DNA from 4 places in the Streptomyces sp. NPDC059443 genome. Region 3 is predicted to be linked to each of the others. Evidence: riboswitches for the same ligand, from Rfam matches in the RefSeq annotation. Region 3 holds a riboswitch; each other region holds the start of a gene.

Region 1 (7,734 bases), on a different contig from region 3:
GGACGGCCGTGCCGAGGTCGTTGTGGGAGACGTACGCGGGGGCGTCCGCGAAGTCCTTGCCGAGGCCGACCATCGCGGCCTGGTGGCAGACGGCGTCCACCCCGGGCAGGGTCGCGCGGACCGCCTCCGGGTCGCGCACGTCCGCCCGTACGAACTCCACGTCGGCCGCCGGGGGCACGAGGTCCAGAACGACCGGATCGTGGCCGTGAAGACGCAGTGCGGTAACGATGTGCGAGCCGATGAACCCGGCTCCTCCTGTGACGAGTAGGCGCATGGCGTGGACGCTACGGACTTACAGGGCGAGTCGGGGGTTCCCACGCGCTGCCGTAAGACTTCCGTCAGGTCATTTCGTCACCTTCGGTGACATCAGGGAACGGTGGGTCGAGAGGTGTGGGTGTTTCCACTGGGTTTGTTCCCGGGCGCTGCGAAGTGGCTTGACCGCGCCGTAAGCGGGGCATAAGTTCTGCCCCGGCTTGCTTCATCAGGACGGGCCGAGAACAGGTCTCTTGGGGGGACTCATGCACTACTACACCGATGTTCTGAAGAAGTACGCCGACTTCTCCGGCCGCGCGCGCCGCCAGGAGTTCTGGATGTTCTTCCTCTGCAACCTCGCCGTCGCCATCGTCGTCTCGATCATCGACTCGGTCGTCGGCGCCAACATGGTGATCTACGGGCTCTACGCCCTCGCCGTCCTCGTCCCCTGCATCGCGGTCATGGTCCGCCGGCTGCACGACATCGGCAAGTCCGGCTGGTGGTACTTCATCGTCCTCGTGCCGATCATCGGCGGCATCTGGCTGATCGTCCTCGCGGCCACCGAGGGCCAGCCGACCCCGAACCAGTACGGCCCGAGCCCGAAGGCCGTCCACGCCTGAGCAGGTCCGTGACCGGTAGTGCCGAAGCGCCGCACCTGGCTGAAAACAGCCGGTGGCGGCGCTTCCGCCGTTCCCGGGCCCCCCGGGGCCGTACCGCGGCGCCCTCCCGCGCTCCTGTCACGGAACGTGACACGTGTCTCCTCGCGGCTTGGAGCGGGGGGCTGTCCAGACCGGCCCGATCACGAGATATCTTGATGTCGAGCAATGTTGCAGACGAGAGACGCAGACTGTGGAGCGGAGCATCCGGTGACTGACTCGACCATCATCTACACGCACACTGACGAGGCCCCGGCCCTCGCGACGTATTCGTTCCTGCCTGTGATCCAGGCATACGCGTCGACGGCCGGTGTGAATGTCGAGACCCGTGACATCTCCCTGGCAGGCCGGATCATCGCCAGCTTCCCCGAGTACCTGGAAGAGGGCCAGCGCATCGCGGACGCCCTCGCCGAGCTCGGCGAACTGGCGAAGACCCCGGGCGCCAACATCATCAAGCTGCCCAACGTCTCGGCCTCGATCCCGCAGCTCAAGGCCGCGGTCGCCGAGCTCCAGGGCCAGGGCTACGCGCTCCCGGACTACCCGGACGACCCGAAGAGCGACGAGGAGCGCGAGAACCGCGCCCGTTACGACAAGATCAAGGGCAGCGCCGTCAACCCGGTCCTGCGCGAGGGCAACTCCGACCGCCGCGCCCCTGCCTCGGTCAAGAACTACGCCAAGGCGCACCCGCACCGCATGGGTGCCTGGAGCTCCGAGTCGAAGACGAACGTCGCCACCATGGGCGCCGACGACTTCCGCTCCACCGAGAAGTCCGCCGTGATCGCCGAGGCCGGCACGCTCCGCATCGAGCACGTCGCCGCCGACGGCTCCGTCACCGTGCTGCGCGACTCCGTACCGGTGCTCGCCGGCGAGGTCGTCGACGCCTCCGTCCTGCACGTCGACGAGCTGCGCACCTTCCTCAACACCCAGATCGAGCGCGCCAAGGCCGAGGACGTCCTGTTCTCCGTGCACCTCAAGGCCACGATGATGAAGGTCTCCGACCCGATCATCTTCGGCCACGTGGTCCGCGCCTTCTTCCCGAAGACCTTCGCCCGCTACGGCGAGACCCTGGCCGCCGCCGGCCTGTCCCCGAACGACGGCCTCGGCACCATCCTGAACGGCCTGGGCGCGCTGCCCGACGCCGACGCGATCAAGGCCTCCTTCGACGCCGAGATCGCCGAGGGCCCGGCCCTCGCGATGGTCGACTCGGACAAGGGCATCACCAACCTGCACGTTCCGTCCGACGTCATCGTCGACGCCTCGATGCCGGCCATGATCCGCACCTCCGGCCACATGTGGGGCCCGGACGGCGCCGAGGCCGACACGCTCGCCGTCCTCCCGGACAGCAGCTACGCCGGTGTCTACCAGGTCGTCATCGACGACTGCCGTGCGCACGGCGCGTACGACCCGTCCACGATGGGCTCGGTGCCGAACGTCGGCCTCATGGCCCAGAAGGCCGAGGAGTACGGCAGCCACGACAAGACCTTCGAGCTGGCCGCCGCGGGCACCGTCCGCGTCGTCGACGCCTCGGGTGCCACGGTCCTGGAGCAGGAGGTCGCCGCCGGTGACATCTTCCGCGCCTGCCAGACCAAGGACGCGCCGATCCAGGACTGGGTCAAGCTCGCCGTCACCCGCGCCCGCGCCACCGGCGTCCCGGCCGTCTTCTGGCTCGACGAGGGCCGCGCGCACGACGCGCAGCTGATCGCCAAGGTCAAGACGTACCTCGCCGACCACGACACCGACGGTCTGACCATCGAGATCCTCTCGCCGGTCGAGGCCACCGCGTACTCCCTGGAGCGCATCCGCCGCGGCGAGGACACCATCTCGGTGACCGGCAACGTGCTGCGCGACTACCTGACCGACCTCTTCCCGATCCTGGAGCTGGGCACCAGCGCCAAGATGCTGTCGGTCGTCCCGCTCATGAACGGCGGCGGCCTCTTCGAGACGGGCGCCGGCGGCTCCGCCCCGAAGCACGTGCAGCAGCTCGTCAAGGAGAACTACCTCCGCTGGGACTCGCTCGGCGAGTTCCTCGCGCTGGCCGTCTCCTTCGAGCACCTCGCCACCACCACCGGCAACGCCCGCGCCCAGGTCCTCGCGGACACCCTGGACCGCGCGACCGGCACCTTCCTCAACGAGGACAAGTCGCCGAGCCGCAAGCTGGGCGGCATCGACAACCGCGGCAGCCACTTCTACCTCGCCCTGTACTGGGCGCAGGAGCTGGCGAAGCAGACCGCCGACGCCGAGCTCGCCGCCTCCTTCGAGGCGCTCGCCAAGACCCTGGGCGAGCAGGAGGAGACCATCGTCGCCGAGCTCATCGCGGTGCAGGGCTCCCCGGCCGACATCGGCGGTTACTACCAGCCCGACGCCGCCAAGGCCTCGGCGATCATGCGGCCGTCCGCGACGCTGAACCAGGCGCTCGCGATCCTCGGCTAGGTCTGCCGGTAGGGACACACTGGAAACACCGCTTCAACGGGTCCGCCCCGGCCGGCAGCCGCCGACCGGGGCGGAGCCGTGTCCGGGGTGGAGCCGTGTCCGGGGCGGGCCCCGGGGCGGAAACCCGGTTGTGGCCGCGGCCCGGCGCAGGCTAGTAAGGCCGCATGATTCAAGGAGAACTGGCCGGACTGCGCGCCCGGCACACCGACGACGTGGCCGTGCTCCACGCCGAGCTCTACGAGGACGTGGCCACGCGCTCGCGCGCCGACACGCGGCCCTGGCGGCCGGTCGGGGCGGCGAGCGGGCACTCCCCGTACGAACCCCGCGAGCCCTCCGACGCCGTGGCCTGCTTCTCCGTAGTGGAGCGGGCCACCGGCGAACTGGCGGGCGAGGCCCTGCTCTGGGCCATCGACGCGCACAACCGCTCCGCCCACCTCGGCATCTCGCTGCGCCCCGGCAGCCGTGGCCGGGGCCTGGGCGAGGACGTCGTGCGACTGCTGTGCCGCTACGGGTTCTCCGTGCGCGGGCTGCAGCGGCTCCAGGTGGACACCCTGGCCGACAACCTCCCCATGATCCGGGCCGCGAGCGCGAACGGATTCGTCCTGGAGGGGACCCTGCGCCGGGCGGCCTGGGTGTGCGGGGAGTTCACGGACGAGGTGGTGATGGGGCTGCTGGCCGAGGACTGGCGGGCCGAGTAGCCGGTCGGGGCGCGGAGTTCACAGCCGGTGCACCCGTTCCTGCGGGAACCCCAGCGGATGGCGTCCGGCCGACAGGATCCGCAGGCCGGGGGCCGCGGTGAGCAGGTCGCGCAGCCAGGCCAGGGTCTCGGGCGCGAGGTGGTCGGAGCCGTCGAGGACGAGCAGCATGTCGCGCTCGGCCAGCCACGACGCCGCGTTCACCGTGCCGTACGGCAGGAACGGCATGCCCGGTACGCAGCCCAGCGCGGCCGTCAGGTCGCGGACCCCGAAGCGGTGGTCCATGCCGACGACGGCCACGCCGTCGTAGAAGTTGGACGCGAGCCGCTCCCCGATCTCCCGCACCAGCAGGCTCCGGGGCTCCCGGAACCGTCCGGTGACGGTGAGCACCCTGCACCGCCGTACGGTGGTGAGCAGGCGGGAAAACTCGACGGACGTGGCCGGAAATATGCCGGCTCCCACGGAATCGCTCACGGAATCGCCCATGGAATCACTCATCGGCACGATGCCCCCCATGCATGCGTGACCATACGCGGCAAGAGGCTTGTTCAAGCCGCATGAAGACGATTATGCGCCACTTTCGCCGGAAGGCCAGGGGAATTCCCTATTCCGCTGAAAGGCCCGTGGCGCCCGATGATCACAGCAGTTGTACAGGCAACGCGCCTTTGTCCACTCCTAGGTGAAGAGCCGCCCTCGGCGTCCGGGCAACGGTCGTCCGCGGCCGAGGCGGCGGACTAGGGAGGCCCGCGGCCCGAGGGCCGGAAGGCCTCTGCCCCGGGACCTTCGTCACCCAATATGTAGTGGTTGCAGGTCCTGCTCGCATCCATATGTAGTGTTGGCCCTGCCGGTTCGGCGGGGTTCGCCCCGACCGAGTCACAGGGAATCCGGTGTGAATCCGGGACTGCCCCGCAACGGTTGTGTCCACCCCGTGTGGACGAGTCCGACCCCTGCCGGCATGTGATCCGTACTTCCGTGCCGAGCCTCGTGGGAGGGCTGCCGTGACTGCTGTCGTCGATGCCGTAGAGACCGTGACCGAGTACCTGGACCGCCGGGACTGGCGGGTGAACGCCAATGCCAACCAGGGCTATTCGCTCGGCGGCCTCATCCTCAACGCGGCGGGCAAGATCACCGCGAACTACTGGCTGGAGCAGGTCTACCCGGCCGACGTGGCCCGCGCCCACCGGGAGGGCGACTTCCACATCCACGACCTGGACATTCTCTCCGGCTACTGCGCGGGCTGGTCCCTGCGCACCCTGCTGGCCGAGGGCTTGGGCGGGGTCCCCGGCCAGATCGACTCCGCCCCGCCCCGGCACCTGTCCTCGGCCGTGGGCCAGATCGTGAACTTCCTGGGCACCCTGCAGAACGAATGGGCGGGCGCCCAGGCCTTCTCCTCCTTCGATACTTACCTCGCCCCCTACGTCCGCCTCGACGCGATGACGTACCCGCAGGTCAGGCAGTGCATCCAGGAGCTGGTCCACAATCTCAACGTGCCCTCGCGCTGGGGCACCCAGACCCCCTTCACCAACCTCACCTTCGACTGGACCTGCCCCGAGGACCTGCGCGATCAGATCCCGGTCGTCGCGGGCGAGGAAGCCGGCTTCACCTACGGCGAGCTCCAGGCCGAGATGGACCTGATCAACCGGGCGTACATCGAGGTGATGACCGAAGGGGACGCCACCGGACGGGTGTTCACCTTCCCCATCCCGACCTACAACATCACCCGGGACTTCCCCTGGGAGAGCGAGAACGCCGAGCGGCTCTTCGCGATGACGGCCAAGTACGGGCTCCCGTACTTCCAGAACTTCATCAACTCCGCACTCGAACCGAACATGATCCGCTCCATGTGCTGCCGCCTCCAGCTCGATCTGACGGAGCTGCTCAAGCGCGGCAACGGCCTCTTCGGCAGCGCCGAGCAGACCGGTTCGCTCGGGGTCGTCACCCTCAACTGCGCCCGGCTCGGGTACGCGTACGCCGGTGACGAGCCGGGACTGCTGGCCGCGGTGGACCGGCTGTGCGATCTCGCCAAGGACAGCCTCGAACTCAAGCGGGCCACCGTCCAGGAGCTGATCGACGGCGGCCTCTTCCCTTACACCAAGCGGTACTTGGGCACCTTGCGCAACCACTTCTCCACCATCGGCGTCAACGGCGTCAACGAGATGATCCGCAACTTCAGCGCGGACGCCTACGACATCACCGCGCCCGAGGGCTACGCCCTCGCGGTCCGGCTGCTGGACCGGGTCCGGGCCCGGATGGTCGAGTTCCAGGAGAGCACCGGCCACCTCTACAACCTGGAGGCCACCCCGGCCGAGGGCACCACCTACCGCTTCGCGAAGGAGGACCGGGCCCGCTTCCCCGGGATCCTCCAGGCCGGCACCGACGCCAACCCGTACTACACCAACTCCTCGCAGCTGCCCGTCGGATGGACCGACGACCCCTTCGAGGCGCTGGAGCGCCAGGACGAACTCCAGGGCAAGTACACGGGCGGCACCGTCCTGCACCTGTACACCCCCGAGCGGATCCCGACGGCCGAGGCCTGCCGCGCACTCGTACGGCGCTCGCTGGAGACCTTCCGGCTCCCGTACCTGACGGTCACCCCGACCTTCTCCATCTGCGCCGACCACGGCTACCTGGCGGGGGAGCGGCCCGAGTGCCCCAGCTGCGGCGCGGCGTGCGAGGTCTGGACCCGGGTCATGGGCTACCACCGCCCGGTGTCCTCCTTCAACATCGGCAAGAAGGGCGAACACGCCGAGCGCGTCCCCTTCAAGGCGGCGGCGTGACCTCCGGACCCCCGGCCCCCGCCGTGCCGCCGGGCCCGGCCGCCTCCGCCGAGGTCATCCGGATCGGCGGCTGGTCCCGCCTGTCCACCTGCGACTGGCCGGGCCGGCTCGTGACCACCGTCTTCTGCCAGGGCTGCCCCTGGCGCTGCGGCTACTGCCACAACCCCGGCCTGCTGCCCGCCCGTGCCCCGGCCGCCGTCTCCTGGGACGAGGTGCTCGGCCACCTCGCCCGCCGTACGGGGCTGCTCGACGGGATCGTCTTCTCCGGCGGGGAGCCGCTGCTCCAGCGCGGTCTCGCGCAGGCCGTACGAGAGGCACGCGCCCTGGGCCTCCAGGTCGGCCTGCACACCGGCGGAGCCTTCCCCCGGCGTCTCGCCCGGCTGCTGGACGGGGGCCTGCTGGACTGGGTCGGCTTCGACGTCAAGGCCCCGCCCGGCCGTTACGAGCGGGTCACCGGAGTCGGCCACGCGGCCGCCTCGGCGGAGCGCAGTCTGCGACTCCTCCTGAGTTCGGGCGTGCCCCACCAGCTCCGCACCACGGTGGACCCGTCCCTCCTGGACCCGCCCGCGATGGCGGACCTGGACGACTGGCTCGCCGGACTGGGTGCGCGGGCCACACTCCGCCAGGAGATGCGCCCGCCGAAGTCCTAGTGTCCCGATCCGCCCGCGCGCTGCCGTGCGCCCTGGCGCCTGCGGGCCGGGGTGCGTCACGCTGGTGGCGGACGTGTCCGTCAAGACCGGGGGGTCATCGGAGATGGAGAGTCAGGGAAGGCCGTTCACGCACGACATGGTCGTGGTCCACCGGATGTTCCGGCGGGAGTTCCACGAGGCGGCGGACCGGGTGCGCACGGCGCCCGAGGGGGGCCGCGCGCAGGTCAAACGGGTCGCGGAGCGGCTGTCGCTGCTGCTGGAGACCCTGCACCAC
Region 2 (7,734 bases), on a different contig from region 3:
CGACAAGTTCGCGCACCTGGTCGGCGTGGAGTACGACAAGGTCAACACCGGTTTCTCCACCCCCCGCCCGATCGAGATCCTGGCCCACTCCCCCGTGGTCTGCGAGGGCCGGCCCAGCCACCAGGACACGGCGTACTACACCGTGCCGAGCGGCGCCGGGGTCTTCGCGACCGGCACCATGCGCTGGGTGGAGGCCCTGGACGCGAAGGGCGACGGGCGCGGCGGAGCCAACCACGGCCTGGACGCGCGCTCGGGTGCGCTGACCACGCGGGTGACGGAGAACCTGCTACGGGCCTTCGCCGCCGGCCCGGCCGGCAAGACCCACCCGGCGCAGGACAACGTGAAGGCGGTGTACGGGGGTTAGCTGCCCCGAGGCCCGGCAGTCCTGAGGCCCGGCGGCCCCGCCGCCGGGCAGCCGGGTAGCCCGAATGCGCTGGACTCCACCCGTAAGGGGTGTTTAGGATCATGTCGCGGCATCGCGTGTCGGTCACCGGCCGGGTGAGACATGGAGGTGCCGAGACGTGCCTTTCGGAGGCATTCACTCATGGCGATTCAGCTCAACCACACGATCATCCACTCCCGTGACAACCGGGAATCCGCAGAGTTCCTGGCGTACTTCCTCGGCCTGGAGGTCGGGACCCCGTGGGGCCCGTTCATCCCCGTAGACACCGCCAACGGCGTCACCCTGGACTTCGCGACCGTCCCGGCCGAGTCCATCACGGCGCAGCACTACGCGTTCCTCGTCTCCGAGGCCGAGTTCGACGAGGCCTTCGAGAAGATCAAGCGGGCGAAGATCACCTACTACGCCGACCCGCACGGCCGGCTGCCCGGCGAGATCAACCACAACGACGGCGGCCGGGGCGTGTACTTCCAGGACCCCTCGGGGCACGGGATGGAACTGATCACCCGCCCCTACGGTTACCAGGAACAGGCCCAGTCATAGCCTGACTCCGGTCCTCCGGCAGGTAGACGATGTCCGGCGCGCCCGTCGTCGGGTGGGTTCCGACGCGGGTCCGGACCCCGTAGACCTCGGCGAGCAGGGGCTCCGTCAGGACCTCCGCGGGGGTGCCCGAGGCCGCCACCCGGCCGGCCGCCAGGACGTACAGGCGGTCGCAGTACATCGCCGCCAGGTTGAGGTCGTGCAGCACCAGCAGGGCGGTGGCCGGCAGGGAGCGGACCAGGCCGAGGATCTCCAGCTGGTAGCGGATGTCCAGGTGGTTGGTCGGTTCGTCCAGGGCCAGCAGGCCGGGATCCTGGACCAGGGCGCGGGCCACCAGGGCACGCTGACGCTCGCCGCCCGAGAGCCCGTCGAAGCGGCGGTCCGCGAGGGCGGCCGCGCCCACGGTCTCCAGGGCCCCGGCGACCTTGCGCAGGTCGTCGGGGCCGTCCTGCTCCCAGAACCGCTTGTGCGGGCTGCGCCCCATGGCCACCACCTCGCGCACGGTCAGCCCGAAGGTGCCGGCCGCGTCCTGGGGCACGACCGCGACCCGCCGGGCGCGGTCCTTCACGCCCAGCGAGGCGGCGTCCGCGCCGTCCAGCACCACGCGCCCGCCGCTCGGGCGCAGGGTGCCGTAGACGCAGCGCAGCAGCGTCGTCTTTCCGCTGCCGTTGGGTCCGACCACGCCGACCGTCTCGCCGGGGCGGGCGATGAGGTCGATCCCGTGCAGCAGCGGCTGCCCGTCGGTCTCGTAACGCACGGCCTCGACCACGAGTTCCACCGGTCCCGATGTCGGACCCTTCATCCCACGACCCCTTCGGTACGGGTGGACCGGCGCAGCATCCACAGGAAGAACGGCCCGCCGACGAGCGCGGTGACCACGCCCACCGGGATCTCCTCCGGCGCGGCGACGGTACGGGCGGCCAGGTCGGCCAGGGTCAGGAACACCGCCCCGCCGAGCGCGGCCACCGGCAGCAGCGCCCGGTGTCCGGCGCCGACGACCATGCGGGCGGCGTGCGGAACCATCAGCCCGACGAAACCGATCGCCCCGCTGTAGGCCACCAGCACCCCGATGACGAGCGAGGTGAGGACGAAGACGGCGGCCCGGAACCGGCCCGTGTCCAGGCCGAGGGTGTGCGCTCCCTCCTCCCCCGCGAGCAGCAGGTCGAGCGGACGGGCCAGGGCGATCAGCAGGCCGGTGCCGACGAGCAGGGCGGCGGCGGGCAGCGCCAGTTCGCCCCAGCGGGCCCCGCCGAGGCCGCCCAGCGTCCAGAACAGCACGCTGCGCATCTGGTCGGGGTGCGCGGCGAGGACCAGGACCAGGCTGGTCAGGGCGGACAGGACGTACTGGACGGCGACTCCGGCCAGGATCAGCCTGCCGGTGGTCATGGCGCCGCCGCGCCGGGCCATCGCGTAGACGGCGACGAGTGCGCCCATCGACCCCGCGAAGGCGGCGAGGGGTACGGCGGCCCCGCCCGCGAACCCGAGGATCCCGGCGCCGAAGACGATCACCAGCACCGCCCCCGCCGAGGCTCCCGAGGAGGCCCCGAGGAGGAAGGGGTCGGCGAGCGGGTTGCGCACGAGGGCCTGGAGCACGGTGCCGGCGACGGCGAGCCCGGCGCCGACGACCGCCCCGAGCAGCACGCGCGGCATCCGGACGTCCCACACGATCGCCCGGAAGGCTCCGCCTCCGCCGCCCGGACCGGCCCCCGTTCCGGGTCCGCCGAGCAGGAGGTCGAGCACCTGGCCCGGGGGGATCCGTACGGGCCCCAGGGCCAGCCCCGCCACGGCCGATAGCGCCAGCGCGGCGGCGAGCACGGCCAGGACGACGGGCGTACGGGTGAACGCGCGGGCGAGCCGGCGCCTCACGCGGCGTCGGGGTGGAGCTGGGCGCCCAGCGATTCGACCGCGTCGGCCACGCGCACGCCGAGCACGGCGGAGGAGAGCGGCAGCACGACGAACCGCTGGTTCTTGATCGCGGGAACCTGTGCCAGCGCCGGGTCGTTCAACAGGCGCTGCTTCTTGGCTTCGACGGTGGTGCCGCCGTAGTCGTAGATGAGGACGACCTCGGGCTTACGCTCGATGACCTTCTCCCACGACACGTCACCGAAGGTGTCCTTGAGGTCGGCGAACACGTTCGTCCCGCCCGCCAGGGAGACGATCTCGTTGCCGATGCCGTTGCCTCCCGAGGTGAAGGCGGAGGAGTCGCCGGAGTCGTAGGCGAAGACCGTCGGCTTGGCCTTGTCCTTCACGCGCCCCGTGACGGCGTCGATGCGGCGCTGCTCGTCGGCGATGAGCTTCTCGCCGCGCTCGGGTACTCCGAAGGTCCGCGCCACTTCGGTGATCTCGGTCTTGAGCTGCCCCAGGCCCACCGGCCCCTCGGTGCAGTACTCCATGCTGAGCCGGGAGTTGATACCGGACTTGGCGAGCCCCTCACGGTCGCGGCCCTGCGCCTTGTCGAAGGCGCTGGAGTAACCCCCGTAGACGAAATCGGGGTTGGCGCCGAGCAGGACCTCCTTGGACGGGTACTCCTTGGCCAGCACCTTGATCTTGTCGTACGCGGGCCGGTAGGCGGACAGTACGGCATCGTCGAGGTAGGCCGTGCCGGCCATCCTCTCCTCCAGCCCGAGGGCGAGGAGCAGCTCGGTGGCGTGCTGGTTCATGCTGACCGCCCGCTGCGGAGGCGCCTGATAGGTGCTGCTGACACCGCAGTTGGTGACGGTGTACGGGTACCCGGGCGCGGCGCCCGGTCCCGCGGCCGCGTCCTGCGCTCCGGGTGAGCCCCCACAGGCGGCCAGCGATATCAGGAGCGGGACGGGGGCGAGCGCGCGCAGCAGGGCGCGGGGGTACGACGACATGGCGAAGCCTCTCCGGGGGATCCGCGTCCCCTGGTCGATGTGAAGAGGCGGTGCGTCAGTGTCTGACTCCCGGTTCCCGTGGGGGCTCCGGTCACAGTGGCGGGACCGCACCGGATTCGCACCGGTTTCCTGTCCTGCACCGCCTGGGTAACCCGGCCCAGTCTGCCAGACGGGTGATCGCCGGCGGTCCCGGCGCACCGCGCCGGCCATGCGGGAGGGGCCCCGGGAAATCTCGTTTCGGCCTTCCGGCCGAGACGGGCCCGGGGGCCAGACTTGTTGCCATGGCCATGGCCAGTGATCGCCGACCCCGGAACACGGCAAAACGGACTCCGGGGAGGTTCCCTGGAGTCCGTTTTCGCAGTACTGCCTGCTCACGCATGGCAGGGGTGACAGGAGTCGAACCTGCGACATTCGGTTTTGGAGACCGACGCTCTGACCAACTGAGCTACACCCCTTCGGCAGGACCAACCATGCCACGGGACGGACTGAAGATCCAATCAATTGGGGGACCCGCCGCGGATCCAGCCGGATCGTGCCGCCCCCTTGACCGGCTCTGGTCCAGACCAATAGTTTCCGCATGCACAGCGCACGCGCCCCGGCACCACTCCCCGCATCCGCAAAGGAAGCCCATGCGCCGCAGCACGCTCGGCAGGCTGGCCGTCGCCGTCTGCTCCCTCTCCCTGCTGACCGCCTTCGCTCCCGCCCACGACGGCTCCGGGCACGAGACCTCGTACAAGAAGGTCGGCTACTTCACCCAATGGGGCGTCTACGGGCGGGACTTCCAGGTCCAGGACCTTGAGAAGAACGGCAGCGCGGGCAAGCTCACGCACATCAACTACGCCTTCGGCAACATCAGCGCGGACGGCAAGTGCTTCACCGGAAACGTCCCCGGGGAGGCCGACGCCTGGGCCGACTACGTGCGTCCGCTGGACGCCGAGAACTCCGTCGACGGGGTCGCCGACGACTGGAGCCAGCCGCTCGCCGGCAACTTCAACCAGTTGCGCGAGCTGAAGGCCAAGCACCCCGGGCTCAAGGTCCTGCTCTCGCTGGGTGGTTGGAGCTGGTCCACGCACTTCTCGGACGCCGCACTGACCCCGGCCTCCCGCAAGGCGCTCGTCGCGTCCTGCATCGACCTGTACATCAAGGGCAACCTCCCGCAGGACGGCAGCCGCGGCGGCGCGGGCGCGGCCGCCGGAATCTTCGACGGGTTCGACATCGACTGGGAGTGGCCCGGTTCGCCCGGCGACTCCGACACCACCTACCGCCCCGAGGACAAGAAGAACTTCGCCGCGCTGGTCGCCGAGTTCCGCACCCAGCTCGACGCGTACTCCCGCGCCCAGAAGCGGAAGTCGAAGTACCAGCTGACGGCCTTCGTCCCGACCGCTCCCGCCAAGATCGACGCGGGGTTCGACGTCCGGCGGATCATGCGCGACCTCGACTTCGTGACCCTCCAGGGCTACGACTTCCACGTCTCGGGCGAGAAGACCACCGCCCAGCAGTCCGCGCTGTACGCCCGCGACGACTTCAGCGTCGACGGCACCGTGGACGCCTGGGAGCAGCGCGGCGCACCCGCGCACAAGCTGGTGATGGGCATGCCGTTCTACGGTCAGGGCTGGACGGGCGTCAGCGGCGGCGGGGACGGCATGGGACAGCCCGCGACGGGTCCGGCGCCGGCCACCTGGTCGGCCGGGTACGAGGACTACAAGGCCCTCAAGAAGCTTGCCGATTCCGGCAGTTACAAGGTCCACCGCGACCGGCGCAACGGGAGCGCCTGGCTCTTCGACGGCTCCACCCTCTGGACGTACGACGACCCGCAGGTGCTGCGCGCCAAGACCCGGTACATCCGCGAAGAGGGCCTGGGCGGTGCGATGTTCTGGTCCCTGGACGCCGACACCGCCGACGGCGAGCTGATGACCGCCGTCGACCAGGGCCTGCGCGGCCACTGACGGGCCGGCCCCGCCGCCGGCCGACACCCTGAACAGCGCCGCCGGGCGGTGGAAAAATGCCCGTCCCGGCGGCGCCCCAACCCGTACGCTCCCGCGCATGAGGATCAAGACGGTACGGGCGGTCAACGCGCTGACCTCGCGCTGGGCGGAGCACGCGGCGACGCAGGGCGCGGGCACGGTGTTCACGGCGGCCGGGGTCTGGCCGCTGCTGGCCCTCCTCGCCGACGGCGCCGACGGCCCGGCCCGCACCGAGCTGGCCGCGACCCTCGGCATACCCGCCGACACGGCCGCCGAGGCCGCGCGGGAGCTGCTGGCCGCGCTGGACGGCGTACGGGGCCTGCGCGCGGCGACCGGACTGTGGACCCGGCGGGATCTCCCGCTGGAGGAGCGGTGGCTGGCCGGGCTCCCGGACGGCGCGCGGGGCACCCTGAGCGGCGACGAGGACACCGACCGCAAGGCGCTCGACGCCTGGGCCGCCGACCGCACCGGCGACCTCATCGAGAAGATACCGGTCGCCCTCGACGAAGACAGCCGCTTCGTCCTCGCCTCGGCGCTGACGCTCGGCCTGCGGTGGATCCAGCCGTTCACGCCCTGGATGACTCGGATCGGCCAAGGCCCCTGGGCCGAGGGCCCGGTACTCGGACTGTTCCGCACCACGGCCCTCCTGGACCGGGTCCGCGTGGCCCACGCGCCGACGGGGCCGGTGACCCTGCTGGAGGTGGTGGGCGACGGCGGTTTGGACGTCCACCTCGTCCTCGGCGAGCCGCAGGCCCCGCCGGGCCAGACCCTCCAGGCAGGCATCGCGGCCGTCACCCGGACCATTCCCACCATGGGCGCGAGCGAGCTCCCCGAAGGGGACCCTGGGCCGGGGCTGCGCATCACACGGGTGCTCTCGGAGGACTCCCAACACCGGCTGGACATCTCGACGGTGGCATTCGAGGTGAAGGCGGAGCACGATCTCCTTCATCATCCGCGGCTGTTCGGGCTGGAGAGCGCCTCGGACGACCGCCAAGGCCACTTCCCGGGGATCAGCACCGACCCGTTGACCATCGACTCGGCCCGTCAGTCGGCCGTGGCGCGTTTCCATGCCGAGGGCTTCGAGGCGGCGGCCGTGACGGCGATCGTCGCGGCCATCGGTTGCGCCGCGCCCCGGCCGAGGTACCGCGTCCGTCGCGCCCAGGTCTCCTTCCACCGTCCCTTCGGCTTCCTTGCCGTCCACCGGACCTCCCGCCTCGTCCTCGCCACGGGCTGGGTCGCGGATCCGCTCCCTTACGAGGAGAACAAGGCGGAGTGGGGCGAGGACGAGGATTGGGACGAGGAGGGCTAGGCCGTCAACCGGCAGTGCTGAGGCGGTGGGCGGCGGCCAGGGCGGCCGTCTCGGTGAAACCGGGTACGCGTCCGGTGCCGCCGCGGCCGGACACGGAGAGCGAGGCGGCCGCCATGGCGTACGCGACGGCGTCGTCGAGGGTGTCGCCAAGCGCGAGCCGGGCGGTGGCGGTGCCGGTGAAACAGTCGCCGGCGCCGGTCGCGTCGACCGGGTCGGGGTTGACGGGGACGGGGAGGTACCTCGCCCCCGTGCGGCCACCCGGGCCGCTGCCCGTGCCTTCGTCCAGGAGCAGCCGGCCGGCACCCGCGGTGACGACGACGGCACGGGCCCCCAGTGCCCGGTAGCGGGCGGCCGCCTCGGCCGGGTCGTCGGTGGCGACCAGGGCCAGCGCGTCGGCCGGGCAGGAGGTCTTCAACAGCCCGGTCAGCGGGGCGATGCGGGCCAGCAGATCGCGGGCCTCGCTCCGACTGGTGAGCCGGGAGCGGAAGTTGGGGTCGTACGAGAGGTGCCCGCCGGCCTCGTACACGGCCTCGGCCGCGGCCAGCACGGCATCGCGGCTGCTCGGCGACAGGGCGCCGGTGATCCCGCTGGTGATGAGGGCCTTGGAGCCGGTCAGCAGCTCCCGCCAGGATTCCACGTGTTCCACCGAGAGGGTGGATCCGGCGC
Region 3 (7,734 bases):
GCCCGTGTCGTTCAGGGTGAAGTTCGAGCCGGACTTCGAGGTGCCGAGGGTGACCTGGCCGCTGTAGTGGGTGTTGCCGACACCGGTCTCGATGCCCTGCCACTGGTGGAGCTTGGCGCCCGTCTTGGCGTCGGTGATGACGTGGAGCTGGTTGGGGGTGCCGTCGTCCTGGAGCCCGCCGATGACGGTCTCGTAGGCGAGGGTCGGAACGCCCTTGGCCATCCACACGACCTTGCGGGGCGCGGCGTCGGCCTTGGAGGCCTTGGAGCCGACGGCCTTCGCGGCGTCGAGGGCCTGGACCGAGGCGGCCGCCGGAGCGTCGGCCGGAGCGGCGGTGGAGACGCCCTGCAGCTGGGCGCCGGACGCCTTGCTCACGCTCTGTGTCGCGTTGGCCGCCGTACGGTTGACGACCAAGTCGCCGCCGAGGACCGGGAGTCCCTCGTACGTGCGCTCGTACCGGGTGTGGGTGGTGCCGTCCTGGTCCTTGACCACATCGTGGACAAGGAGCTTCTCCTGGGAGGAGAGGCCGAGCTCCTTGGCCGTGGCGGCCGTGGTGGCCTGGGCCTTGGCTATGAGCTCGGCGCGCTGGGACGGGGAGAGCTGCGCGGGCAGTGCGCCCGGGTTGCGTACCGGCTGACCCTTGAGGGTGGCGGCGTTCGCGGATCCGTCGGGCTGCGCGCTGGCGCTGCCGGCCTGGACACCTACGGTGAGCAGGGCGGCGGCGGCGAGCAGGGCACCGGTGGCGGTGGCGTGACGGCGATGCGTGGACTTCACGCGGACTCCTTCTGCATGTGGGGGGTTACCGGGCGGCGGGGATGACGCCGGCCGGGCAGAGCGTGCGGAGCTGGTCCGTGCTGGGGATGGGGAGAGATTGCCAGCGATCTCGATCGTTGTCAGGACCGCGTCATAAATTAGCCGAATCGAGTCCGGATTTCGATGCCTGACGTTCACTGATCGGACACATCGGAGTGGCCTCGGTCACGTCATGGAGTGCCCAACAGGCCGATATCGGGCGGTACTTGCCTCGATCGCCCGGCCACCCCGGGCGCGAACGCCGCCGCGCGTCGGTGACCGACCGTGGCTGAGGCGGCGTAGGGCGCATTCAGGTAAAGCGTTCGACATCAAGCGTCAAACACTCTTGTCCTGCACATGACTTGGCGGGTGAGATCACGGAAGCCGCTCCGAGGAGCCTCCGAGCGGCGCCACCCCCCAAGGAGTCTGTAATGCATCCAGTCCGTCGTACGTGGCCGCGTGCCGCAGCCACCACGGCCGCCGCCGCCGGCCTCGCACTCACCGCGGTGGCGGCAGCCCCGCTGACCGCGACCGGGACCGTAGCCGCTTCCGCGCACACCTCCGCGATCCCGCGCACCGTGGCCCGTCCGGCCGTCGCGGGCCACCAACTGGTGCGCGCCGTAGGCAGTCCGCTCTCCATCGAGGAGTGCCGGACCAAGTGGAAGATCTCCTGCTACACCCCGCTGCAGTACCGCGAGGCGTACGACCTGAACCCGCTGTACCAGGCGGGCATCACCGGCAAGGGCCGCACGATCGTCATCGTGGACTCCTTCGGCTCGCCGACCGTCCAGCACGACCTGGACGTCTACAGCAAGCAGTTCGGGATACCCAGCACCAAGGTGCAGGTGGTCAAGTGGGGCAACGTCCCCGCGTGGGACCCGAAGAACGCCGACATGCTGGGCTGGGCCGGCGAGACGACCCTCGACGTGGAGATGGCGCACGCGGTGGCGCCGGACGCGAAGATCGTCCTGGTCGAGACGGCGGTCGCGGAGACCGAAGGCACCACCGGCCTGCCGGAGATGATGGACGCCGAGAAGTCCCTGATCGACCGCGGCATCGGCGATGTGATCACGCAGAGCTTCGGCGCGACCGAGAACACCTTCCCCGGCTTCGACAAGGGTGACTTCTCCAGCATCAAGAACCTGCGCTACGCCTTCGAGGCCGCGGCGCGCAACCACGTCACCGTGCTCGCCTCCTCGGGCGACGGCGGAGCCACCGACTACAACGCCGACGGCAGCGCCCTCTACGACCACCCCGTCAACTCCTGGCCCTCCTCCGACCCGCTGGTGACCTCCGTCGGCGGCACCCAGCTGCACCTGAACGACGCGGGCAAGCGGACCGCCCCCGAGAGCGTCTACAACGACAACGGCGCGGGCGGCGGCGGCCAGTCGCACGTCTTCACCCGTCCGGCGTTCCAGAACGGCGTCAAGAACATCGTCGGCGCGCAGCGCGGCACCCCGGACATCTCGATGGCCGCCGCGGTCGACGGCGGCGCGTGGATCTACACCAGCTACGACCCGGCCACCACCGGCTGGGACGTCTCCGGCGGCACCAGCGAGTCCAGCCCGCTGTTCTCCGGCATCGTGGCCCTGGCCGACCAGGCCGCGGGCAAGCGCCTGGGCAACATCAACGAGGCGCTGTACTGCCTCTACGGGCGCTCCGCCCACGACCGCTCCACCGGCATCGTCGACGTCAACGACGGTACGAACAACAGCTACGCGGGCGTCACCGGCTACACCGCGGTGAACGGCTACGACATGGCCACCGGCGTCGGCACCCTGGACGCGGCCCGCTTCGTGCCCGCCCTCGCCCGCGAGGGACGGCGCGGCTGACGGTCCGACACCGACACTCCGGCCCGGGTGCGCTGCCGCAGGGGGCGGCGCACCCGGGGCCATCCTGGCCGCGACCACCTTCATCGCGCACCTCTTCGACGTGGCCCCGGACGGGAACGCGCACATCGCCACGCACGCGCCGTTCACCTGCCTGACGCCCCGTCCTTCCTGGACCTCCCGGTCGGCCGGCGGCAGCCGCTGGGCCTGCGAGCGGACGTGCGCTCGTGCGGTCAGGCGATGCGGGTGTGGACGGTGGCGGTGTTGTTGGTGGTGTCCGACTCGGGGCTGGTCGTGTTGACCGTACTGGTGAGCTGGACGGTGCCGCCGCCGTAGGAAGGGGCGTTGCCGGCGATCTGGAGGCGGACGGTCTCACCGGGCATGAGGGTGCCGATGGTCAGGACGATGCGGCCGTCGCTGGTGAGTTCCTCGGAGGCGCTGCCCTGCTGGATGCGGTGGGCGCGGTACTCGATGCCGCCCGGCATGGTCGTGCTGGAGCGCACGTTCTGGGCCGCGGCCTTCCCGGTGTTGGTGATCTCCACGGTCCACAACTGCTCCTCGTCGTGGTCGAGGTATGCGGGCCCGGTGGCCGTGATGCGGACGTCGGCCTTGGCCACGGGCGCAACGGGTACGCCGCCGCCCCAGGGCGCGCCGTGGTTCTTGTCGTAGGCGTCGGTCCAATTGTCGGGGTAGCGGCCGCCGTAGTTGTCCACCCAGCGCTGCCCGTAGTCGGGGCCGTACCCCTTGACCCAGGCATCGCCGTAACCACCGCCGTAAGCGGCGGACGCCGGGGCGGCTGCGGCGAGGGAGCCGCCCGCGACGGCGGTCGTCACGATGAGGGCGGCGGCGCCACGGCGCACGGAACGGGGCAGCGAGGAGAACATGAAGTGAGGAAGCCTTTCGATGAACGGCAAAGCACTGGCCGGACGCCGCTCACGGAACGGCGCGGTACGACACGGATAAGCCTTCCCTGAGCCCGGCGCCGCCTGGTCCGGCGCAGGGCCTTGATCACCAGGACCAAAGCCCTGGCAGGTCCCAGCCCTCAATCGGCCGAAAGGACGAAGGTCGTGGCGAACCGGATGGCAGCTCGCGACTCGCCCTCGGGGAGCTTCCGGGGGACCTCACGGAGGGAGGGGCCAGAGACGGGGAACAGGGCTGGCCGGCCTCCTTCGGGCCGGAACGGGATGTACGCGCCGTTCCGGCCCGAAGGGGCATCAGGCGTCGGTCGAGACCTCCGAGCGCACCAGGCGGGCCGCTTCGACGAGGTTCTCCAGGGAGGCCCGGGTCTCGGGCCAGCCACGGGTCTTCAGGCCGCAGTCGGGATTGACCCAGAGCCGTTCGGCGGGGATCGCCTCCAGCCCCTTGCGCAGGAGGGCCGCTGCCTCATCGGCGGAGGGGATGCGGGGCGAGTGGATGTCCCAGACGCCCGGTCCGACCTCGCGGGGGTAGCCGGCGCCGGCGAGCTCGTCGGCCACCTGCATGTGGGAGCGGGCGGCTTCCAGGCTGATGACGTCGGCGTCGAGGTTCTCGATGGCTTCGACGATGTCGCCGAACTCCGCATAGCACATGTGCGTGTGGATCTGGGTGTCCGGGCGGACGCCGCTGGTGGTGAGGCGGAAGGACTCCGTGGCCCAGGCCAGGTAGCCGGTGTGGTCGGCGGCGCGCAGCGGGAGCGTTTCGCGCAGGGCGGGCTCGTCCACCTGGATGACGGAGGTACCGGCCGCCTCCAGGTCGGTCACCTCGTCCCGCAGGGCAAGGGCGACCTGGCGGGCCGTCTCGCCCAGGGGCTGGTCGTCCCGTACGAAGGACCAGGCGAGCATGGTGACCGGGCCGGTCAGCATGCCCTTGACCGGCTTGGCGGTCTGCGACTGGGCGTACGTGGTCCAGCGGACGGTCATCGGGTCGGGACGGGAGATGTCCCCGGCCAGGACCGGCGGGCGCACGTAGCGGGTGCCGTAGGACTGGACCCATCCGTGCTGGGTGGCGAGGTAGCCGGTGAGCTGCTCGGCGAAGTACTGGACCATGTCGTTGCGTTCGGGCTCGCCGTGCACCAGGACGTCGATCCCGGTCTTCTCCTGGAAGGAGAGCACCTCGCGGATCTCGGCCTCGATCCGCTCCTCGTACCCGGCGGTGTCGATGCGTCCGGCGCGCAGGTCCGCCCGGGCCACGCGCAGTTCGGCGGTCTGCGGGAAGGACCCGATGGTCGTGGTGGGCAGCAGCGGCAGGCCCAGGTGGGCGTGCTGGGCGGCGGCCCGTTCGGTGTAGGGCTGGGCTCGGCGGCCGTCCGCGTCCGTGATCGCCTCGGTCCGCGCCCGGACGGCGGGGTCGTGGGTGATCGCGGAGGTCGCCCGGGAGGCCAGGTCGGCCCGGTTCGCCGCGAGTTCGGCGGTGATCGCGTCGGTGCCCAGGGCGAGTCCGCGGGCCAGGGTGGTGATCTCGGTCGTCTTCTGGCGGGCGAAGGCGAGCCAGCGCCGGATCTGCGGGTCGATGTCGCGCTCGGTCTCGGCGTCCAGCGGGACGTGCAGCAGGGAGCAGGAAGCGGCGACGTCGACCCGCTCGGCGAGGCCGAGGAGGGTGCCGAGGGTGGTCAGCGACTTCTGGTGGTCGTTGATCCAGATGTTGCGGCCGTTGACCACGCCGGCGACCAGCCGCTTGCCGGGGAGGCCGCCCGCCGCGGCGAGGTCGTCGAGATTGGCGGCGGCCCGGTCGGTGAAGTCGAGGGCGAGTCCCTCCACGGGCGCCTTCGCCAGCACGGGCAGGGCCTCGCCGAGACGGTCGAAGTAGGAGGCGACGAGAAGCTTGGGGCGCTCGGTCAGGGTGCCGAGTTCCCGGTAGGTGCGGGCGGCGGCGTTCAGTTCGGCCGGGGTGCGGTCCTGGACCAGAGCCGGCTCGTCCAGTTGGACCCATGCGGCGCCCGCGGCGCGCAGGTCGGCGAGGACCTGGGCGTAGACGGGCAGCAGCCGGTCGAGCAGGGTCAGCGGCTCGAAGTCGGCGGCCGCGCCGGGCGCGGGCTTGGCGAGGAGCAGGTAGGTCACCGGGCCGACCAGGACCGGGCGGGCGGTGTGGCCGAGGGCCAGGGCCTCCTTCAGTTCGGCCACCTGCTTGGCGGAGTCGGCGGTGAAGACGGTGTCGGGGCCGAGCTCGGGGACCAGGTAGTGGTAGTTGGTGTCGAACCACTTGGTCATCTCAAGAGGGGCCACGTCCTGGGTGCCGCGCGCCATGGCGAAGTACCCGTCCAGGGGATCCGCGTCCACGGCGGCCCGGTGGCGCTCGGGGACCGCGCCGACCATGACCGTGGTGTCCAGGACGTGGTCGTAGTACGAGAAGTCACCGGTCGGAATCTCGGTGATGCCCGCCTCGGCCAGTTGCTGCCAGTTGGTGCGGCGCAGGTCGCGGGCGGTGTCCCGGAGGGCTTCGGCGGTGACGCGGCCCTTCCAGTAGCCCTCGACGGCCTTCTTCAGTTCACGGTTCTGACCCTGGCGGGGGTAGCCGTACACGGTGGCGCGTACGGCGGGGTTCGAGGTGGTCACGGAACTCTCCTTCGCGAGCATGTCTCCATGGACCCGGTGACGGGCCGAGGATGCGAAGGGGTGCCGCAACGGGCGGCCCGCCGTGATCGCGTACGACCGAGGTACGCGACGGGGAGGATCCGCCCGAGATGCACGCCGACCCGCCCACGAGGTCACCGGGAAACCGTGCGCGGTCGATCGCGCACGGGCAACGGGCAGGTCTTCGGACTCGCGGGCACGCCTGCCGGTCTCCCGGCGGGCACCTAATGGCCGTCGCTTCCCAGGACCGGTTCAGGTCCCAGTGCGTATGACGGCGGTCGTTCCCGCTCACCGCTGCGGGGCAGTCCCGGATTCCCACCGGGTTCCCTCTTACGACGCTTCCCGCCTGGAGGGCGGGGGCGAACCAGCTGCGAGGCCCACAGTAGGTCGACCGACCGGGGAAGGGACACGACTTTCCACATGTCGGACGGGGAAATGAGACACGGTGGGGGTGCGGCGACACCACGCGCCACACCCCCACCGTTCTCGCGCGCCTCCGGCGCACCCTCAGGCCCGGAGACCTGCCGGGACCCTCAGCCCCGGCCGTACGTGTGGAACCCGCGGCCGCTCTTGCGGCCCAGCAAACCCGCCTGCACCATCCGCTGGAGCAGCGGGGGCGGGGCATACAGGGGTTCCTTGAACTCCTCGTAGAGGGACTCGGCGATGGCCGCGACCGTGTCCAGGCCGATCAGGTCCGCGAGCTTGAGCGGCCCCATGGGGTGGGCGCAGCCCAGTTCCATTCCGGCGTCCACGTCGGCGGCACTGGCGTACCCGGATTCGGCCATGCGAATGGCCGAGAGGAGGTAGGGGACGAGCAGGGCGTTGACGACGAAGCCGGCCCGGTCCTGGGAGCGGACCGTGGTCTTGCCCAGAGCTTCGCGGGCGAAGGCCTCGACTGCGACGAGGGTGTCCGCCGATGTGTGGAGGGAGGAGACGACCTCGACCAGCGGCAGGACGGGGACGGGGTTGAAGAAATGCAAGCCCACGACCCGGTCGGCGCGGCCGGTGGCCATGCCCAGCCGCATGATCGGGATGGCCGAGGTGTTCGTGGCGAGGATGGCCTCCCGATCCTCGACGATCTTGTCTAGGGCGGTGAAGATCTCCGTCTTGGCGTCCGGGTTCTCGGTCACGGCCTCGATGACCAGCTGCCGGTCGGCGAGGTCCTCCAGGTCCCCCGTGAACACGAGCCGGGCCAGGGCGTCTTCGGCGGAGATCCGGTCCAGCTTGCCCCGCTGGACGGCGCGCTCCAGTGAGACGGCGACGCGCTCGCGGGCGGCGCGGCCGGCGGTGGCGTCCGACTCGGCTACGACGGTGTCGAGGCCGGCTCGGGCGCACACCTCGGCGATTCCGGCACCCATCTGGCCTCCACCGACGACTCCGACGCGCTGGATGCGGGACGCCCGCGCGGGGGCGTTCACGCGTTCACCTGCGCGGCGGAGTGGCGGACGAGGTGGCCGAAGTCGACGAGGGAGGCGGACACCGGGCGTCCGTCGGTCTCCAGGTGTTCCTCGGTGAGGTGCCACCCGCGCGGGCGGACCATGAGGGTCGCGACCTGCTCGCCGAGG
Region 4 (7,734 bases), on a different contig from region 3:
CGGCCGCCAGCAGCCGGGCACTGCGTCCGGACAGTTCACGGGGGTCGCCCCCGACACCGCCGGCCGAGGTGGCCCGCCCGTCGGTGACGACCACGAGCAGCGGCCGCCTGCTGGGGTCCCGCAGCCGCTCGATCCGCAGCACCTCACGGGCCTTGAGCAGCCCGGCGGCGAGGGGGGTGCGCCCGCCCGTCGGCAGCTTCTCCAGCCGGGCGGCGGCGGAGTCGACGGAGGAGGTGGGCGGCAGGGCCAGCTCGGCGGTGGAGCCGCGGAAGGTGATCAGACCGACCTTGTCGCGGCGCTGGTAGGCGTCGAGCAGCAGCGAGAGCACCGCTCCCTTGACCGCGCTCATGCGCTGCCGGGCGGCCATGGAGCCGGAGGCGTCGACCACGAACAGGACGAGGTTGCCCTCGCGGCCCTCGCGCGTCGCCTGCCGCAGATCGTCCTTGCGGATCACCAGGCCGCGCCCGGCGCGCCCGCGCGCCTTCTGGTGCGGGGCGGCCGCCTGGACGGTCGCCGCCAGGTGCAGCTTCGTCAGCTGGCCCCGGGGGCGCTGGGCGCCGGTGGTGCGCCCGTGCGCGGTACGGGCGCGCGAGCGGCGGCCGGACGCCCCCTCGCCGAGCCCCGGGACGCTGAGCATCTTGGTGCGGAACGGCTCGGAGGCCCGTACGGCGGCCTGCTCGGCCGCGTCGGCGCCCTGGCCGGAGGGCTGCGGCTCGGGCGCCTCCGGGGCCTCGGGCTCCGGCTGCCGCTCCGCCTCCGCCTCCGCCTCCGCCTCGGGCGTGTCGGGTCCCGAGCCCTGCGGGGGTACGCCGCCCCCGCCGTCGGGGCCGTCGTCCTGCGGGCCTTCGCCCGGGCCCTGCGGATCCGGCTCGGGCTCGTGGTCCGGCTCGTCGTCGGGGAACCCGTCCAGGATCCGGTCCAGCTTCTCCTCGTCGAGGCCCGGCGCGTCGAAGGGGTTGCGGCGGCGGCGGTGGGGGAGCGCGAGCAGGGCGGCCTGGCGCACGTCCTCCTTGCGCACCTCGGTCCGCCCGGCCCAGGCGGCGAGCGCGGTCGCGGTCCGGGCCATCACGATGTCGGCGCGCATGCCGTCGACCTCGAAACCGGCGCAGGTCGCGGCGATCTGCAGCAGCGAGGTGTCGCCGAGGACGACCTTCGGCAGCAGGGCGCGCGCGGCCACGACCCGGGCGCGGACCTCGCTCTCGTCCCCGGCCCAGCGGCCGGCGAAGCCCGCCGGATCGTCCTCGTACGCGAGCCGGCGGCGCACGACCTCGACCCGCTGGACGGGCTCGCGGGAGGCGGCGACCTCGACGGTCAGCCCGAACCGGTCGAGGAGCTGCGGGCGGAGCTCGCCCTCCTCGGGGTTCATCGTGCCGACGAGGAGGAAGCGGGCGGCGTGCCGGACGGAGACGCCCTCGCGCTCGACGTAGGAGGCGCCCATCGCGGCGGCGTCGAGGAGGAGGTCGATGAGGTGGTCGTGGAGCAGATTGACCTCGTCGACGTACAGGATCCCGCGGTGCGCGTCGGCCAGCAGGCCGGGTTCGAAGGCCTTCACGCCTTCGGCGAGGGCGCGTTCGATGTCGAGGGCGCCGACGAGGCGGTCCTCGGAGGCGCCGACGGGCAGCTCCACCATGCGGGCGGGCCGGGCGGCGGCGGGACCGTTCTCGTGGGGGCCGTCGGGGCAGACGGGGTCCGGGGCGGTGGGCGCGCAGCTGAACCGGCAGCCGGGGACCACCTCGACCTGTGGCAGCAGGGCCGACAGGGCGCGGACGGCCGTGGACTTGGCCGTCCCCTTCTCGCCGCGCACGAGTACGCCGCCGACCGCGGGGCTCACGGCGTTGAGCAGCAGCGCGAGGCGCAAGTCGGTTTGACCGACCAGTGCGGTGAACGGGTAGGGCGTACTCACGTGTTGCTCACTCCTTCGAAGGTGCGGACCGTTGTCGTCTGCGGCGCCGCTGCCGGGGCGCTGCCCCGGACCCCGCGCCTCAAACGCCGGCGGGGCTGGATCTGGCCCGGCGGGCTGGATTGCGCGCAGCGCAATTCAAGCCTCGCCGGCGTTTGAGGCGCGGGTCCGGGCAGAGCCCGGGGAACGGTGGAAGGGCGGGTAGGGGACGGGCCCCGCAGGGTCTCCGTCACGGCGCGCCCGGGGGGAGGAACGGAAGGCCCGCCGGGGCCCCGCCTTCGATCAGGCGCATCAGACCATCCGTGTCCGCGTGCTCCTCGATCAAATCGCCCAGCAGGTCCAGCTGTTCCTCACGCAGCGAGGCGAACGACGTGTCCGGAGCCGGAACGAAGCGCCGGCCCGCCGCCGAGGCGACCTCCCGGAGGAACGCCCGGCGGAAGCCGTCCGACTCCAGCGAGCCGTGCCAGTGGGTGCCCCACACCTCCCCGACCCGGCAGCCGTCCAGGAAGGGGGTCCCGCCCAGGACTTCGGCCACGCCGTGGTGGATCTCGTAGCCCTCGACCGACTCGCCCAGCGCCGAACCCACCGGCCGCGCCAGGGTCTTCTCCCGCTCGAAGCGCACGCGCACCGGCAGCAGCCCGAGCCCCGGCACGGAACCGGCCTTCGACTCGACCTCGTCCTCGATCCGTTCGCCCAGCACCTGGAACCCGCCGCAGATGCCCAGCACCGGCCGCCCCTCGGCGGCCCGCCGGGCCAGGGCGTCCGCGAGCCCCCGCTCTCGCAGCCACGCCAGCGCCTTGACCGTCCCCCGAGTACCCGGTACGACGACCAGGTCCGCGTCGGCCAGTTCCTCGGCCCGGTCCACGAACCGCACCACCACCCCCGGCTCCGCCGCGAGCGCGTCCACGTCCGTGAAGTTCGACATCAGCGGGACCGCGCACACCGCGACCCGCAGCACGTCCTCGCCGACGGGCGGGGCGACCACGGATTCCCGTACCGCACCCCGCAGGGAGACCCGCAGGCCGTCCTCCTCGTCGATGCCCAGACCGTGCTGGAAGGGCAGCACCCCGTACGTCGCCCGCCCCGTCAGGCCCCGCAGCATCTCCATGCCGGGCTCCAGCAGGGAGACGTCGCCGCGGAACTTGTTGACCAGGTAGCCCGCGATCAGCGACTGGTCCTCGGGCGACAGGAGCGCCGTGGTGCCGAAGAACGAGGCGAAGACCCCGCCCCGGTCGATGTCGCCGACCACGACCACCGGGAACCGCGCGGCCCGCGCGATGCCCATGTTCACGATGTCGGTGCGCCGCAGGTTGATCTCGGCCGGGCTGCCCGCCCCCTCGCAGATCACGGCGTCATACGTGCCCCGCAACTGCTCAAGGCAGTCCGTCACGATGCCGAGCAACTGCTCCTGACGTCCCCCGTGCAGCGCCTTCCCGGGGGACGACCCCCCGGACCCCCCGAAGAAACCGCGGGCGCTCATCTCGCCCACCGGCTTGCCCAGCAACACCACCTGGCTGCTGCGGTCGCTGCCCGGCTTGAGCAGCACCGGGTTCATCAGCGCGGTCGGCTCCACGCGCGCGGCCTGCGCCTGCATGGCCTGCGCCCGGCCGATCTCCGCGCCTTCGCGCGTCACGAAGGAGTTCAGGGACATGTTCTGCGCCTTGAACGGGGCCACTTTCACCCCGCTGCGCGCCAGCCACCGGCAGATGCCCGCCGTGACCACGCTCTTGCCCGCGTCCGATGTCGTACCGGCGACGAGGAGCCCCCCGCCGCGCTTCGCGCCGCCGCTCATGCGCGCCGCCCCTTCCTCTTCGTACGGGAGATCAGCGTCCGGGCGGCCACACAGGCCCCCAGCGCCACCCAAGTCACCTGCCGCGACAGCCGGACCGCCCGCTCGATGTCGGCGACCTCCACCGGCCGCCCCTCCTCGCCGTTGAGCACCGCCCGGTGCTCGACCCGCCCCCCGTAGGCCAGGGTCCCGCCCAGCCGGACGCCGAGCGCCCCGGCGAACGAGGATTCCACCGGCCCCGCGTTCGGGCTCGGGTGTTTGGCGGCGTCCGCGCGCCAGGCCCGTACGGCTCCCCGCCGGTCGGGGCCGGCCAGTACGGCGGCCAGGGCCGTCAGCCGGGCGCCCGGCCAGCCCGCGAGGTCGTCGAGCCGGGCCGAGGCCCAGCCGTAGCGCAGGTAGCGGGGGGACTTGTGGCCGACCATCGCGTCCAGGGTGTTCACGGCGCGGAAGGCCAGCAGTCCGGGGACGCCGCCGACGGCGCCCCACACCAGGGCTCCGACCACCGCGTCGGAGGTGTTCTCGGCGACCGACTCCACCACGGCGCGGGCCATCTGCTGTTCGTCCAGGGCCTGGGGGTCGCGCCCGCACAGGTGCGGCAGCCGCTCGCGGGCCGTCTCGGCGTCTCCGGCGGCGAGCGCCCCGCCGATGGCGCGGGCTTCGCGGCCCAGGGAAGTGCCGCCCACGACGGCCCAGGTGGCGGCGGCGGTCAGGGCTATGCGGGCAGCCGCGGGCCGGGAGCGCACGGCGCGGGCGCCCAGCGCGCCGATGGCGGCCGCGCCCCCGGCGCAGACCAGGGTGTGCAGGGCGCCGCGGGCGCGGTCGTCGCGCCACAGGGCGCGTTCGACCGTGGCGGCGGCTCGTCCGAAGGCGGCCACGGGGTGCCCTCGGCGCGGATCCCCGAGGATCCGGTCGCCGATCAGGCCGGCCGTGGCGCCGTACGCGAAGACGCGATCGGCACGCATGGTGGCAGGTATGTCCTCACTCAGGGTCCGCGCCCTGGTTCGACGTGTCCGGCGGCGAGAGTTCCTGGCTCCCGGTCGCACTCGGCTTGAGTGCTCCGGTGACAGTGGCGGGACCGCGCCGGATTCGCACCGGACTTCCTCTCCATGCCGCCGTATTGGCTCGGGCAGTCCACCACGCACCGCGAAGGCCCGTCAACTCGCCGTTGACCTGCTGTGGGGTGGTGGAGACGGGTGGGCCGGGACGGGTGCGGGACGGGTCCGGGGCGGCGGCGAGGCAGGGGGCGGGCACGCGAAAGCTCCCCCCGGGGTGAACCCGGAGGGAGCCTTCAACACGGGGCCCGGCGTCTCAGGCGACGATCAGGTAGATCCCGTAGCTCACGGCCGCCGCGCAGAGCGCGAAGCAGGCGTAGGCGCCGGTACGGGCCAGGGTGGCGGCGCCGCCCTGCTCGGTGGCGGCCTCGTGCTTGGAGAGGCCCATCAGACCCAGGGTGAACAGGGTCACGAGGACGACGGTGGCGGTGAGGCTGACCCCGAAGACGGAGCCGAGTGCTGCCCAGTCGATCTTCATGCTGCGGATTCCTCTGTCGTTCTCGGGGTCAGACCGCGGCGGCCGGAGCCGCGGGGGTCGCGGGGGCGGCCGGGATGGTGGCCTTCAGGGCCTCGTCCGTCACCGCGGCGGTGGTGCCGGCGGCGGTGCCCGCGACCGGCGGGACGGCGACGGCGGCCATGGCCGTGGTGACCACGCCCGGCTCCTCGGCGCCGGCCGGGGCGACCTCGTTGACGTTGGTGTGGTCGACGACCTGGCGGCGCGAGATGAACCAGATGGCGACGCAGGAGGCGACCAGGAAGAGCGCGACGGCGACGACGCCGATGTCACCGGTGCGCATGACCAGCTCGGCACCGGAAGCGACCAGGGCCGCGGCCGGCAGGGTCAGGCCCCACGCGATGAACATGCGGGTGGCGGTGGACCAGCGGACCACACCGCCCTTGCGTCCCAGACCCGAGCCCATCACGGCGCCGGAGCACGCGTGCGTGGTGGAGAGGGAGAAGCCGAGGTGCGAGGAGGCCAGGATGACGCTGGCGGCCGAGGTCTGGGCGGCGAAGCCCTGCTGCGGCTGCAGGTCGGTCAGGCCGCTGCCCATGGTGCGGATGATGCGCCAGCCGCCCAGGTAGGTGCCCATCGCGATGGCCATGCCGGCGGAGACGATGACCCAGACCGGCGGGTTGGAGCCGGGGGCGATGGCACCGCCGGCGACGAGCGCCAGGGTGATGATGCCCATCGTCTTCTGAGCGTCGTTGGTGCCGTGCGCCAGCGAGACGAGCCCGGCGGAGGCGATCTGGCCGGCGCGGAAGCCCTTGGCCGAGGTCTTCTCGCCCATGCCCTTGCCGACCTTGTACGTGACCTTCGCGGCCAGGTACGCGGCGACGCCGGCGACGATCGGAGCGGCGACCGCGGGGATCAGCACCTTGGTGACGACGACGCTGCCGTTGACCGCGCCCAGGCCGGCCGAAGCGACCGCGGCACCGATCAGGCCGCCCATCAGGGCGTGCGAGGAGCTGGAGGGCAGTCCGACCAGCCAGGTGACGAGGTTCCAGAGGATCGCGCCGACCAGGGCGGCGAAGATGACCTCCGGCTGGATGCCTTCCTCGTTGACCAGGCCCTTGGAGATCGTCTTGGCGACCTCCACGGACATGAAAGCGCCGACGAGGTTGAGCACGGCGGACATGGCCACCGCGGTCTTGGGCTTGAGGGCGCCGGTCGAGATGGTGGTGGCCATCGCGTTGGCCGTGTCGTGAAAACCGTTCGTGAAATCGAACACGAGAGCGGTGATGATCACGATCCCGAGGAGAAGCGTTATGTGCTCCATTTACCCAGGCTTCTGTTTGACGTCAGTGGTTCGTGGACCGTAGGCAACCTGAATGAACGGAAGGTGAACTGACGGGGGTCGTACGGTGTATCGACCCGAGACCCGATCGGGACCTTCGTCCCGGTAACGCCGCGGATCCATCGATTGACGCACGTCACGGGCGGGTCCGGGCCCGCTCCGGGGCGGGACTTCCGGTACGGGCCGGCGCGCAAACGGAATCCGGAAGAGACCCAGATCACCCTCCGGCGAGCCGCTCCCGCACCTCCCCTCCGGTGGCCCGCCGCCGCATCCGCCTCGACACTGGAGCGGTGCGTACCGCCACAGCGACGGCAGCGGCCGTCACCACGACTCTCCTGGGCGCCGGCGCGGCCGTAACCGCCGCCGCCCTCGCCGGGCGGTACGCCGCCGACGCCGCCCTGCGGACCGAGCCCGGCCGCCCGCTCCCGGGCAGCCCCCGGCTCAGCGTCCACTCCACGGCCGCCGGCCGGGTCGAGCTGACCCGGTCGCTGGCCTCCCTGTGCCCCGGCACCTACGGGCTGACCGCGCCCGGGGTGCACGCCGTGGTCGGGCCCGTCCTTCCCGACGCCCCGCACGGCCCCGACACCGTGGTGCGCAGGCTCGTCGCCGTCACCCACGGCAGCCTCGAACCCGGCACTCGCGTCACCATGACTCCCCAGGTCCACCTGGGCAATCCGAGCACCGCCCTCGGGCTGGACCACGCCGACGTGGACGTTCCGGGCGAGCTCGGCGCGCTGCCCGCGTGGTTCGTGCCCGCCGCCCGCGACACCTGGGTGATCACCGTGCACGGGCTCGGCGCGACCCGTGAGCACCCGATGGTGGTGATGCCCTTCCTCCACCGCCAGCGGATGCCCGTCCTGGACCTCGGCTACCGCGGCGACCTCGGAGCCCCCGAGTCCCCGGACGGCCTCGGCCACCTCGGCGAGTCCGAATGGCGCGATCTCGACGCCGCCATCCGCTACGCCCTGCGCTACGGAGCCCGCCGGGTCGTCCTGCACGGCTGGTCCACCGGCGCCACCATGGCCCTGCACGCGGCCGAGCGCTCGGCGCTGGCCGACCGGATCTCCGGGCTGGTGCTCGACTCTCCCGTCCTGGACTGGCACGCCACCCTGCGCGCCCTCGCCGCGGCGCGCCGCACCCCGGCCGCGCTGCTTCCGCTCGCGGCCAAGGCCGCCGAGGGCCGGGCGGGGCTGCGCG

Evidence for each region. A riboswitch is a leader RNA that binds a small molecule or an ion and turns the genes downstream of it on or off. The one in region 3 is predicted to bind cobalamin.
Region 1: it holds a riboswitch for cobalamin, as region 3 does, so the genes downstream of both, ACFXDJ_RS02280 (ribonucleoside triphosphate reductase) here and metE (5-methyltetrahydropteroyltriglutamate--homocysteine S-methyltransferase) in region 3, are expected to answer to the same signal.
Region 2: it holds a riboswitch for cobalamin, as region 3 does, so the genes downstream of both, ACFXDJ_RS05550 (ABC transporter substrate-binding protein) here and metE (5-methyltetrahydropteroyltriglutamate--homocysteine S-methyltransferase) in region 3, are expected to answer to the same signal.
Region 4: it holds a riboswitch for cobalamin, as region 3 does, so the genes downstream of both, ACFXDJ_RS23790 (cobalamin biosynthesis protein) here and metE (5-methyltetrahydropteroyltriglutamate--homocysteine S-methyltransferase) in region 3, are expected to answer to the same signal.

Annotation. Positions count from the first base shown of each region.
Region 1 is NZ_JBHYVM010000002.1:141,789-149,522, reverse strand. It holds gene ACFXDJ_RS02305 (NAD-dependent epimerase/dehydratase family protein) at 1-274, opposite strand, end outside; gene ACFXDJ_RS02300 (DUF805 domain-containing protein) at 519-872, shown strand; gene ACFXDJ_RS02295 (NADP-dependent isocitrate dehydrogenase) at 1,119-3,338, shown strand; gene ACFXDJ_RS02290 (GNAT family N-acetyltransferase) at 3,503-4,036, shown strand; gene ACFXDJ_RS02285 (hypothetical protein) at 4,055-4,519, opposite strand; cobalamin riboswitch at 4,862-5,003, shown strand; gene ACFXDJ_RS02280 (ribonucleoside triphosphate reductase) at 4,981-6,810, shown strand; gene ACFXDJ_RS02275 (anaerobic ribonucleoside-triphosphate reductase activating protein) at 6,807-7,460, shown strand; gene ACFXDJ_RS02270 (hemerythrin domain-containing protein) at 7,564-7,734, shown strand, end outside.
Region 2 is NZ_JBHYVM010000004.1:220,210-227,943, forward strand. It holds gene ACFXDJ_RS05530 (N,N-dimethylformamidase beta subunit family domain-containing protein) at 1-364, shown strand, start outside; gene ACFXDJ_RS05535 (VOC family protein) at 545-943, shown strand; gene ACFXDJ_RS05540 (ABC transporter ATP-binding protein) at 903-1,742, opposite strand; gene ACFXDJ_RS05545 (FecCD family ABC transporter permease) at 1,739-2,806, opposite strand; gene ACFXDJ_RS05550 (ABC transporter substrate-binding protein) at 2,803-3,795, opposite strand; cobalamin riboswitch at 3,832-3,965, opposite strand; tRNA gene ACFXDJ_RS05555 (tRNA-Trp) at 4,174-4,250, opposite strand; gene ACFXDJ_RS05560 (glycoside hydrolase family 18 protein) at 4,425-5,741, shown strand; gene ACFXDJ_RS05565 (serpin family protein) at 5,839-7,068, shown strand; gene ACFXDJ_RS05570 (PfkB family carbohydrate kinase) at 7,073-7,734, opposite strand, start outside.
Region 3 is NZ_JBHYVM010000003.1:53,410-61,143, forward strand. It holds gene ACFXDJ_RS03540 (M4 family metallopeptidase) at 1-774, opposite strand, end outside; gene ACFXDJ_RS03545 (S8 family serine peptidase) at 1,224-2,624, shown strand; gene ACFXDJ_RS03550 (hypothetical protein) at 2,855-3,505, opposite strand; gene metE (5-methyltetrahydropteroyltriglutamate--homocysteine S-methyltransferase) at 3,836-6,172, opposite strand; cobalamin riboswitch at 6,327-6,553, opposite strand; gene ACFXDJ_RS03560 (3-hydroxybutyryl-CoA dehydrogenase) at 6,703-7,587, opposite strand; partial or broken gene ACFXDJ_RS03565 (hypothetical protein) at 7,602-7,734, opposite strand, start outside.
Region 4 is NZ_JBHYVM010000026.1:6,798-14,531, reverse strand. It holds gene ACFXDJ_RS23800 (putative cobaltochelatase) at 1-1,903, opposite strand, end outside; partial or broken gene ACFXDJ_RS23795 (cobyric acid synthase) at 1,900-3,692, opposite strand; gene ACFXDJ_RS23790 (cobalamin biosynthesis protein) at 3,689-4,651, opposite strand; cobalamin riboswitch at 4,687-4,850, opposite strand; gene ACFXDJ_RS23785 (hypothetical protein) at 4,998-5,219, opposite strand; gene ACFXDJ_RS23780 (anion permease) at 5,248-6,519, opposite strand; gene ACFXDJ_RS23775 (alpha/beta hydrolase family protein) at 6,828-7,734, shown strand, end outside.